Regions from separate parts of the Mesorhizobium japonicum MAFF 303099 genome, predicted to be linked through region 1. Evidence: predicted binding sites of a transcription regulator. Region 1 holds the regulator's gene; the other holds the start of a gene.

Region 1 (5,117 bases):
TCATGGGCGGCGTCATGCTCGCTCTCGGCCGCGCTCTCGGTGAAACGATGGCGGTGACCTTCGTCATCGGCAACGCGCACCGCATCTCGACGTCGCTGTTTGCGCCGGCAACGACCATCTCGGCGACCATCGCCAACGAATTCACCGAAGCGGTCGGCGATCTCTACACGTCCTCGCTGGTTGCGCTCGGCCTGATCCTGTTCGTTATCACCTTCCTGATCCTTGCCATCGCCCGCTACATGCTGATGCGCATCGACGCCCGCACGGGAGCCTGACCGATGTCGACAGCCGCATCGCTTCACCAGAGCCGCAAGCGCAAGAATGGCGTGATGATGATGCTGTGCGTCGTCGCCGCCGGCATCGGCCTTGCCTGGCTGGCGCTGATCCTTGGCGCCTTACTCTACAAGGGTCTGGCCGGCGTCTCGCTCTCGGTCTTCACGGAAATGACGCCGCCGCCCGGCGATGCCGGCGGCCTGCTCAACGCCATCTACGGCAGCATCGTGATGACCATCATCGGCATCATCGTCGGCACGCCGATCGGCGTGCTGGCCGGTACCTACATGGCCGAATATGGCCGCTTCTCGAAGCTCACCACGGTGGTGCGCTTCATCAACGACATCCTGCTGTCGGCGCCGTCGATCATCATCGGTCTGTTCGTCTATGAGCTGATGGTGCGGCCGATGGGGCATTTCTCGGCGATCGCCGGTGCCGTGGCACTTGCCATCCTGGTCATTCCCGTCGTCGTGCGCACCACCGAGGACATGCTCAACCTGGTGCCGAACGCCTTGCGCGAAGCCGGCACCGCGATCGGCGCGCCGCGCTGGGTGGTCATCCGCTCGGTGGCCTATCGCGCCGCGCTTTCGGGCATCGTCACCGGCATATTGCTGGCCATCGCCCGTATCTCCGGCGAGACCGCACCGCTTCTGTTTACGGCGCTGAACAACCAGTTCTGGTCGAGCAATCTCAACGCGCCGATGGCCAGCCTGCCTGTCACCATCTTCCAGTTTGCTCTCAGTCCCTACGAGGAATGGCAGCAGCTGGCCTGGACCGGCGCACTCATCATCACATTGACGGTTCTCGCGCTCAGCATCTTTGCGCGCAGCCTGACCGGACGCAGAGAGGACAAATGAGCCAGATGTTGTCTCCAGACATGACGATCGCCGCCGAGGCGGTGACCAAGGCCAAGATCGAGGTCAAGAACCTCAACTTCTACTACGGCCAGTCGAAGGCGCTGAAGGATATCACGCTATCGCTGCCCGAGCGCAGCGTCACCGCCTTCATCGGCCCGTCGGGTTGCGGAAAGTCGACGCTGCTGCGCGTCTTCAACCGCATCTACGAGCTCTATCCCAAGCAGACCGCCGAGGGCCAGGTGCTGCTCGACGGCCAGAACGTTCTCGACCGTTCGCAGGACCTCAACCTGCTGCGCACCAAGATCGGCATGGTGTTCCAGAAGCCGACGCCGTTCCCGATGTCGATCTACGAAAACATCGCTTTCGGCGTCAGGCTCTACGAGAAGATCAGCAAGGCCGAGATGGACGGCCGTGTCGAGCAGGCGCTGAAGCGCGCGGCACTGTGGACCGAGGTCAAGGACAAGCTCAATGCCAGCGGCCTCAGCCTGTCGGGCGGCCAGCAGCAGCGGCTGTGCATCGCCCGCACCGTGGCGGTGAAGCCGGAGGTCATCCTGCTCGACGAGCCGGCCTCGGCGCTCGACCCGCTGTCGACCGCCAAGATCGAGGAACTGATCGACGAGCTGCAGGCCGACTACACGATCGTCATCGTCACCCACAACATGCAGCAGGCGGCGCGCGTGTCGAAGCAGACGGCCTTTATGTATCTGGGCGAACTGGTTGAATTCGACCGCACCGAGAAGATCTTCACGTCGCCTCGCGAGAAGCGCACGCAAGACTACATCACCGGCCGCTTCGGCTGATCGCACGCATACGAGGACCAGGATCATGGCCGAACACACAGTCGCAGCCTTCGACGAGGATCTCGGACAGATCAGCAGGCTGATCAGCGACATGGGCGACCTCGCCGGCTCGATGGTCGGCGGCGCCACCAAGGCGCTTCTGAATTCCGACAATGCTCTCGCTCAGCGCGTCGTCTCCGACGACGCCATCATGGATGCGCGCCAGCGCGAACTCGACGACCGCGCCATCACGCTGATCGCCAAGCGCCAGCCTATGGCCGACGACCTGCGCCATGTGGTCGGTTCGATCCGCATGGCTGGTGACCTCGAACGCATTGGCGACCTTGCCAAGAACATCGCCAAGCGGGTCGGCACTGTCGGCCTCAGCGCCACGCCGCGCGACCTGTCGCATTCCATCGACGCCATGGCGCAGCTGGTGCTGATCCAGGTGCAGGGCGTGATCGAGGAGTATGCGGCGCGCGATGCCGCGGCACTGGCGAAGCTGCGCGCCGACGACGAGCGCATCGACGTCAAATACACCTCGGTCTTCCGCGAATTGCTGACCTATATGATGGAAGATCCGCGCAACATCACGGCCTGCACGCATCTGTTGTTCTGCGCCAAGAATCTCGAACGCATCGGCGACCACGTGACCAATATCGCCGAGAATGCGTACTATGTCCTGACCGGCACGCAACTGCCCGCCAACCGTCCAAAACAGGACGAGACGGCGATGTCGGCGCCGGCGGCCTGAGCGCAGGGGTAACCAATCGATGATCGCACCACGCATCATGGTGGTGGAGGACGAGGAGCCGCTCGGCGTGCTCCTCCGCTACAATCTGGAATCGGAGGGTTACCAGGTCGAGGTGGTGACACGCGGCGACGAAGCCGAAATCCGCCTGCAGGAGAACGTGCCCGATCTCCTGGTGCTCGACTGGATGGTGCCGGCGGTGTCCGGCATCGAACTCTGCCGGCGCCTGCGGATGCGGCCCGAGACCGAGCGGCTGCCGATCATCATGCTGACCGCGCGGGGCGAGGAAAGCGACCGTGTGCGTGGGCTCTCCACCGGCGCCGACGACTATCTGGTCAAGCCGTTTTCGACGCCGGAATTCATGGCTCGCGTGAAGGCGCTGCTACGCCGCGCCAAGCCGGAAGTGCTGTCCAGCGTGCTCAAGGTCGGCGACATCGTGCTCGACCGTGAATCACACCGGGTCTATCGCAAAAAGAGCGAGATCCGGCTCGGGCCGACTGAATTCCGCCTGCTCGAATTCATGATGCGTCATCCCGGCCGCGTGTTCTCGCGCAGCCAGCTGCTCGACAATGTCTGGGGCGAGACGATCTACATCGACGAGCGCACCGTGGACGTGCATGTCGGCCGCCTGCGCAAGGCGGTCAACAATGGCCGCATGCCGGATGTTATCAGAACCATTCGTGGGGCGGGCTACGCGATCCGCGAGGATTGAGCACGACCTGAATCAGGCGACGTTTTTCTTCGCGGCAAGGCCTGCTTTCGTTTGCACGCCCGGCGCGAAAATCTCCTGGTCGACAAAGGTCAGCGCGCGCATGGCGCAACCTTCGCGGATCAGCGGCAGTTCGTTCGGTTCGGTGTCGAAGGAGATCGATTCCGAGTGCTGGCCACCGGCGGTCTGGGCGATCGCCTCGCGCAATGCCGGCTCGATCAGGTCGAAGGCGGCGGCGCTGACGCCGACCATGGCAACGGGTGCTGGATCGATCAGCGCAAACAGGCTGCCGAGGCCGTAGCCCAATGCCTCGCCGGCCTTGCGGTAGGCTTCGCGCTCGGGTCCGTCGCGTTCGCGCGCCGTCGCGGCCAGCGCCCGCATCTGCGCGTCGCTGACATCGGCCACCGGCTCGGTGTCCTCGCTGAGCTGCCTGGCGTTGCGCCAGATGGCATAATTGCCGGCATAGGCCTCGACGCAGCCGCGCCGCCCGCAGCGGCAGAGCGCGCCGCCCGGCCGATGGATCATGTGGCCGAACTCGCCGCCCGAGGAATGGGTGCCGGTGAACAGCTCGCCCTTCAGCACCAGCCCCATGCCGATGCCGTGCGACAAAAGGATGGCGATGAAGTCGTCGCGGTAGCGCTCGGGATCGCGCCAGCGCAGCGCCACGGCCATCATGTTGCAGTCGTTTTCCATGGTTGCGGGGATGCCGAACTCGGCTTCGAGTATGTCGGCGAAGGCGATATCGGTCTGCGGCGTGATCGGCGACCACAGCATCGCCCGGGCCTCGGTGTCGGTGATGCCCTGGATCGCCAGCGCGATGCGGGCGACGCTGCGCACGTCGATGTCGGGATCCTCGAGACGCCGCCTTACGATGGCCACGCACTCGCCGATCAGCGCCTCGCGCGACATGGTCAGCGTATCCAGCCGGCGCTGTTCTTCCGATATCACCTGGCCGGCATAATCGATGACGGCGACGGAGAGGAAGTTCAGCGACAGCACCACGGTCATCACTGCCGCGGCCTCCGGGTTAAGGCCGAGACCGACCTGCGGCCTGCCGCGTTTCAGCGCGCCGGCCTCGCTCGGCTTTCCCTCGGCCAGTATGCCTTCGCCGATCAGGTCGGAGGAAATCGCCGATATGGTCGAGTGGCTGAGGCCGGTGGTCGCGGCGATCTCGGTGCGCGAGGGCCGACCGGCCCGGCGCACGGCGGCAATCACCATGGCGCGGTTGCGCCGGCGCAGATCGTCGTGGCGGATTCCGACCGACATGTTTCTCACATCCTCCCCGTCGCCGCGGTTCTTCCGGTCCTCCCTCGAACGCTGCCGGCGACACGATCAAATACTGGCAGAAGCGGCCCGTCCTGTCATTTATTTATTCCGAGGCTCGAAAAAAATTCATAAGGACATCAAAATCCCTCAGAATCGTTGTTGACAGCGTTCCGGTGTTGGATCAGTGTTTTTTCGAGGCTCGAAAAAATAGAGCCTCTGTGCCGGCCTTCGGGCCAGTTTGGTCGCGCCATACGCGGCGCAGGGAGGAATATCATGAAGAGATTCACAGCCGCCATCCTGGCGGGTGTCGCCATGTCGCTGACGCTGGCGTCGGTCGCGCAGGCGAAGGACAAGGTCATCGGCGTTTCGTGGTCCAACTTCCAGGAAGAGCGCTGGAAGACCGACGAGGCCGCCATGAAGAAGGCCATCGAGGCCGCCGGCGACAAGTACATTTCCGCCGACGCGCAGTCCAATCCTGGCAA
Region 2 (5,117 bases), 3.3 Mb from region 1:
GCACGGCCGGGATGGTCGACGCCGAAGAAAGAGGCGTGAGCGATGATGTTGAGCGATTGCTTGCCGCGATATTCCGGGTGCGCGCGCCAGCCGATGTCGGCCAGCAATGCTGCGGCGTGGCGGTAGCGCGCCTCGTCCTCGGTCTCGTCGATGCCGAAGGCGGCGAAGGATTTGGCCGTCCAGTCGACCAGTTCATGCGCATGGGTGACCGAGCGTGAGCGCAAACGGGCGAGTTCCTCGGACGCCGAAATCAACGGATCGGCCTTCTGCTCGGCCTCGTCGAGCAGCGAATAGAGAAAACCTTCGCGCACGCCGAGCGCCGAGACGATGATCTTCGACGGCTGCATCGCCGCCATGATCTCCTGCAGCACGATGGCGCCATAGGGCAGCAGCGAGCGGCGGTTCTTCGAGACGCCCTCGATGCCCTTGACCTTCTCGATCTCGGCCTTGGCCACCTGCTTGAGAAAGTTCGTCGCGCTGTCGGCCGACATCTCGTAATGGTGCATGACGCCGAGCGGGTAGTTGTTCATCTCCATGTGCAGCCGGGCGAGGTTTCGCCAGGTGCCGCCGACGGCGTAGAAGGGCCGGCCCTGCCCGCCTTTCAGCAGCTTGGCCCGCGCCAGCTCATCGCGTGCGATCTTCTGCGCCTGGGCAAGCGAGTTCTTCGCCATGTCCTGCAGGCGCAGGCCACCGAGCGGCAACGTTATGCCGTCGCCGATCGCCTCGCCATTGACGTCGACCAGTTCGAGGCTGCCGCCGCCCAGATCGCCGGCAATGCCATTGGCCGGGTGGAAGCCGGAAATGACGCCCAGCGCCGAATAATAGGCTTCCTGGCGCCCGCTGATCACGCGGATCTCGGTCTTGAGGACCTCTTCGGCGCGATGGATGAAATCGGGACCGTTGATCGCCTCGCGCGCGGCGGCGGTGGCAAGGACATACATATGCTCGGCGCCGGCCTGATCGGACAGCGCGCGAAAGCGACGGAACTCTTCCATCGAGCGGGTCACCGCCTCGGGGTCGAGCTTTCCGGTCGAAACGATGCCCCGGCCAAGACCGGCGAGCATCTTTTCGTTGAACAGCATGGTCGGCGACCGCGCCAGCCCTTCATAGACGACGAGGCGGATCGAATTCGACCCGATGTCGATGATGGATAGCGGTCGGCGGTCCTGCAGCCGGCCCTGGGAATCAGACAGCATCAGGTGGACGCTGCAGCGTTCTTCTTGCGGCGCTTGAACTGCGCAATGCGCCTGGGCGCGTGCGACTTCAGCGCGTCACCCCGTCCGGACAGGCTCGGATTGGTCATGAAATATTCCTGCGCGTTGAACGGTTCCTCGCCCTCCTCAAGCACAACGCGCCGGGAGGTTCCATCAGCCAATACGTCGAAACTTTGCTGATTGTCCATGATGTTGCCCAGCATGATCTGGCCCAAAACCTGTTCATGCACAGTTGGGTTGGTGATCGGCACCATAGTCTCGACGCGACGGTCGAGATTGCGCGGCATCAGGTCGGCCGAGGAGATGTAGACGATCGCTTCGTCCGACGGCAGGCCATGGCCATTGCCGAAACAATAGATGCGGCTGTGTTCGAGGAAGCGGCCGACGATCGACTTGACCCTGATGTTTTCTGACAGGCCCGGCACCTGGGGCCGCAGGCAGCATATGCCGCGCACGACGAGATCGATCTCGACCCCGGCGCGGCTGGCATCATAGAGCGCGTCGATGATGATCGGGTCGACGAGCGCGTTCATCTTCATCCAGATGCGCGCCGGCTTCCCTTCCAGCGCATGGGCGACTTCGTCGGAAATGTGCTGCAGGATGCGGTTGCGCAGCGTGAATGGCGAGATTGCCAGCCGCATTTCGGCGGTCGGCTCGGCATAGCCGGTGATGAAATTGAACAGTTGGGCGACGTCGCGGGCGATCGTCGGATCGGTGGTGAAGAAGGACAGGTCGGTGTAGATGCGCGCGGTGACCGGATGATAGTTGCCGGTGCCCAGATGCACGTAGTTGCGCAGCTTGCCGTCCTCGCGCCGCACCACCAGCGACATTTTCGCGTGAGTCTTCAACTCGAGGAAACCGAACACGACCTGCACACCGGCGCGCTCGAGATCGCGCGCCCAGCGGATGTTGGCCTCCTCGTCGAAACGCGCCTTGAGTTCGACCAGGGCGGTCACCGACTTGCCGGCCTCGGCCGCGTCGACCAGGGCGCGCACGATTGGGCTGTCGTTGGAGGTGCGGTAAAGCGTCTGTTTGATCGCCACCACTTCCGGATCAGCCATGGCCTGGCGCAGGAACTGCACCACGACGTCGAAGGATTCGTAGGGGTGGTGGACGATGATGTCCTTCTCGCGGATGGCGGCAAAGCAGTCGCCGCCATGCTCGCGGATACGTTCGGGAAAGCGCGGATTGTAGGGCGTGAACTTCAGATCGTCGCGCGGGATGGAGACGATCTCGGAGATCTGGCTGAGCGCCAGCGGACCGGTCAAGACGCTGATGCGGCTCGACGAGACGCCGAGCTCGCCGGCGACGAAGTCGCGCAACTCCGCCGGCATCAGCCTGTCGAATTCGATGCGGATCACCGAGCCGCGGCGGCGGCGCTTCAGCGCCGTCTCGAACAGGCGCACAAGGTCCTCGGACTCTTCCTCGACCTCGATATCGCTGTCACGGATGATGCGGAATGTGCCGGAACCCTTGACCTCATAGCCCGGAAACAGCTTGCCGATATAGAGACCGACCGCCTCCTCCAGCGGGATGAAGCGGACATGGTTCTTGCGGTCCGGCAGACGAATGAAGCGCTTCAGCGCCACCGGGAGGCGCAGGAGCGCGCTCATCTCCTCGCCATTCTTGCGGTGGCGCAGTTGCAGCGCCATCGAGAAGCCGAGATTGGGGATGAACGGGAACGGATGCGCCGGGTCGATCGACAGCGGGGTCAGCACCGGAAACACCTGGTCCTGGAAATGCTCCTCCAGCCAGACTTTCTCGTCCTTGGTCAGCGCATCGCGCGTAATGCTCTCGATGCCTTCCTTGTTGAGCAGCACGGTAAGCGCCGAAAGGCTCTTCTGCTGGTCTTCCTGCAGCCGCTCGACCTCACGCAGCAACTGCTCGAGCTGCTGTTCGGGGGTGCGGCCGTCGGGACTTTTCAGCGTGATGCCTTCGCGCACCTGGCCGGCGAGACCGGCGACGCGCACCATGAAGAACTCGTCGAGATTGGCCGCCGAAATCGACAGGAAGCGAACGCGCTCCAGCAGCGGATGATGGGTGTTCAGCGATTCCTCGAGCACGCGGCGATTGAACTGTAGCCAGGAAAACTCGCGGTTGACGAAGCGATCCGGGTTGCCGCCCTCTGAACTGGCCACCTCGACATTGACGAATTCGCTCTGCACCGGCTTCAGTTCATTCATTGTCCCTGCCCGTAACCGTTCCTTTTGCAGCGCCGCCAGATGGCGGTGCTCTAACATGTATTTGTGACGCGTGATCGGTCGCAGAATCGCTTGGCGTCCGCGGTCACACGCTTAACCGGCTCAACTTATCCTCTGACAGGCTTTTGCGACAGTTTCATTTCATCGATCTTGCAAAGAGACCTGTTATGATCCAGATGCATGCGAGACTGCGTTAAGGAGACGACGATGGCAGGCGGTTCCATTCCCCATTTCCAGAACGATGCCGGCCATCCGGCGATCGACATCGGGGTCAAGGAATTCATGTGCACGGGCGCCAATCCGCCTTTCGACCACCCGCATGTGTTCCTCGACATGGGCGACGACAATGAGAAAGTCTGCCCCTATTGCTCGACGCTCTACCGCTACTCGCCGAAGCTGAAGGCGACGGAAACTGTGCCGGCGGGCTGCCTCTACATCGACCAGGCCGCCTGATTCCTTCGCGACAGAGCTGATGGACGACCAGCGCTCCCGGCAAATCGTCATCGTCGGAGCGGGCGTCGCCGGGCTGACCGCAGCCATTGCCTTCGCCGAACGCGGCTACCCCGTGCAGCTGTTCGAGCAAGCGCCGCGCCTGGAAGCCGTAGGCGCCGGCATCCAACTTTCTCCCAACGCGACACGCATCCTGCGTGACCTCGGCGTGCTCGATCGGCTGTTGCCGGCGGCGATGCGGCCGGAGGCCGTGGTGCTGAAGGACGCAAGGACGCTGCGCCAACTGGCTCGCGTGCCGCTCGGGCAGTCGGGTGAAAGCCGCTGGGGCGCTCCCTATCTCGTCGCGCACCGGGCCGACCTGCAGAGCGCGCTGCTGGCGTGTGTGGCAGAGATACCTGATGTCCATCTCACGCTCGGGGCGCGCGTCGAAAAAATTGCGACCGGCAGCCATGGTGTCACGGCGACCGTCGAGATCGGCGGCAAGACGGTAGAGGAACAGGGCTCCTTGCTGGTCGGCGCCGATGGCGTCTGGTCGTCGGTACGCGGGCTTGTCGATGCAAAAAGGATGGCATCGCCAAGAAGCCGTTTTTCGGGAGAGCTGGCCTGGCGCACCACCGTCGCGGTTGACAGCGCCGCCGGGCAAGCCTTTGCCGCGATCGGAGCGGCCGACTGTGTGACGACCTTTCTGCATCCTGGCTTCCATATGGTCGCCTATCCCGTCAGCAAGGGCGAAGCCTTTAACCTCGTCGCCTTCACCAGGGGCGAGCGCATTGCCGAAGACTGGTCCGGCCATGCCGATCCCGACATCCTCGCTGCCGCCATGCGCGACATGGCGCCAGGCCTTGGAAGGCTGCTGGAAATGGCCGGCCCATGGCTAGTCTGGCCACTCCATACGGTTGAACAGAAGCAGCCCTGGACAACGCCGGCCGGCATCGCGCTGATCGGCGACGCGGCGCATGCGATGACGCCGTTCGCCGCGCAAGGTGCGGCGATGGCGATCGAGGATGCGGCGACGCTTGCCGAGGCCGTTTATGCCTCCCCCACCAACCCCCTGGCCGCCCTTGCGGTTTGGGAGCAATCGCGGCGACCACGTGTCGTGCAGGTCGCCCGACGCGGCGCTGTCAACCGGCTCGCCTGGCATGCCTCGGGTCCAGTGGCGATCGCCCGCAACCTGTTCCTGAAGATACGCCCCTCCGAAAAGCTCGCGACGGATCTCGACTGGCTTTATGGCTGGCATGCCGCGCCAGGACGG

What was found. The regulator PhoB, encoded in region 1, activates phosphate uptake and scavenging genes when phosphate is short. The targets are predictions, from matches to a motif close to TGTCATNNANCTGTCAT.
Region 2: MAFF_RS33190 (RNA degradosome polyphosphate kinase) is a predicted target of PhoB. The motif match lies at 3,543-3,559, and genes of this name have one in related genera.

The regions. Positions count from the first base shown of each region.
Region 1 is NC_002678.2:2,992,654-2,997,770, reverse strand. It holds gene pstC (phosphate ABC transporter permease subunit PstC) at 1-275, shown strand, start outside; gene pstA (phosphate ABC transporter permease PstA) at 279-1,130, shown strand; gene pstB (phosphate ABC transporter ATP-binding protein PstB) at 1,127-1,930, shown strand; gene phoU (phosphate signaling complex protein PhoU) at 1,956-2,663, shown strand; gene phoB (phosphate regulon transcriptional regulator PhoB) at 2,683-3,372, shown strand; gene MAFF_RS15630 (ROK family protein) at 3,385-4,635, opposite strand; gene xylF (D-xylose ABC transporter substrate-binding protein) at 4,909-5,117, shown strand, end outside.
Region 2 is NC_002678.2:6,702,587-6,707,703, reverse strand. It holds gene ppx (exopolyphosphatase) at 1-1,196, opposite strand, end outside; gene MAFF_RS33190 (RNA degradosome polyphosphate kinase) at 1,196-3,397, opposite strand; gene MAFF_RS33185 (zinc-finger domain-containing protein) at 3,623-3,868, shown strand; gene MAFF_RS33180 (FAD-dependent monooxygenase) at 3,888-5,117, shown strand, end outside.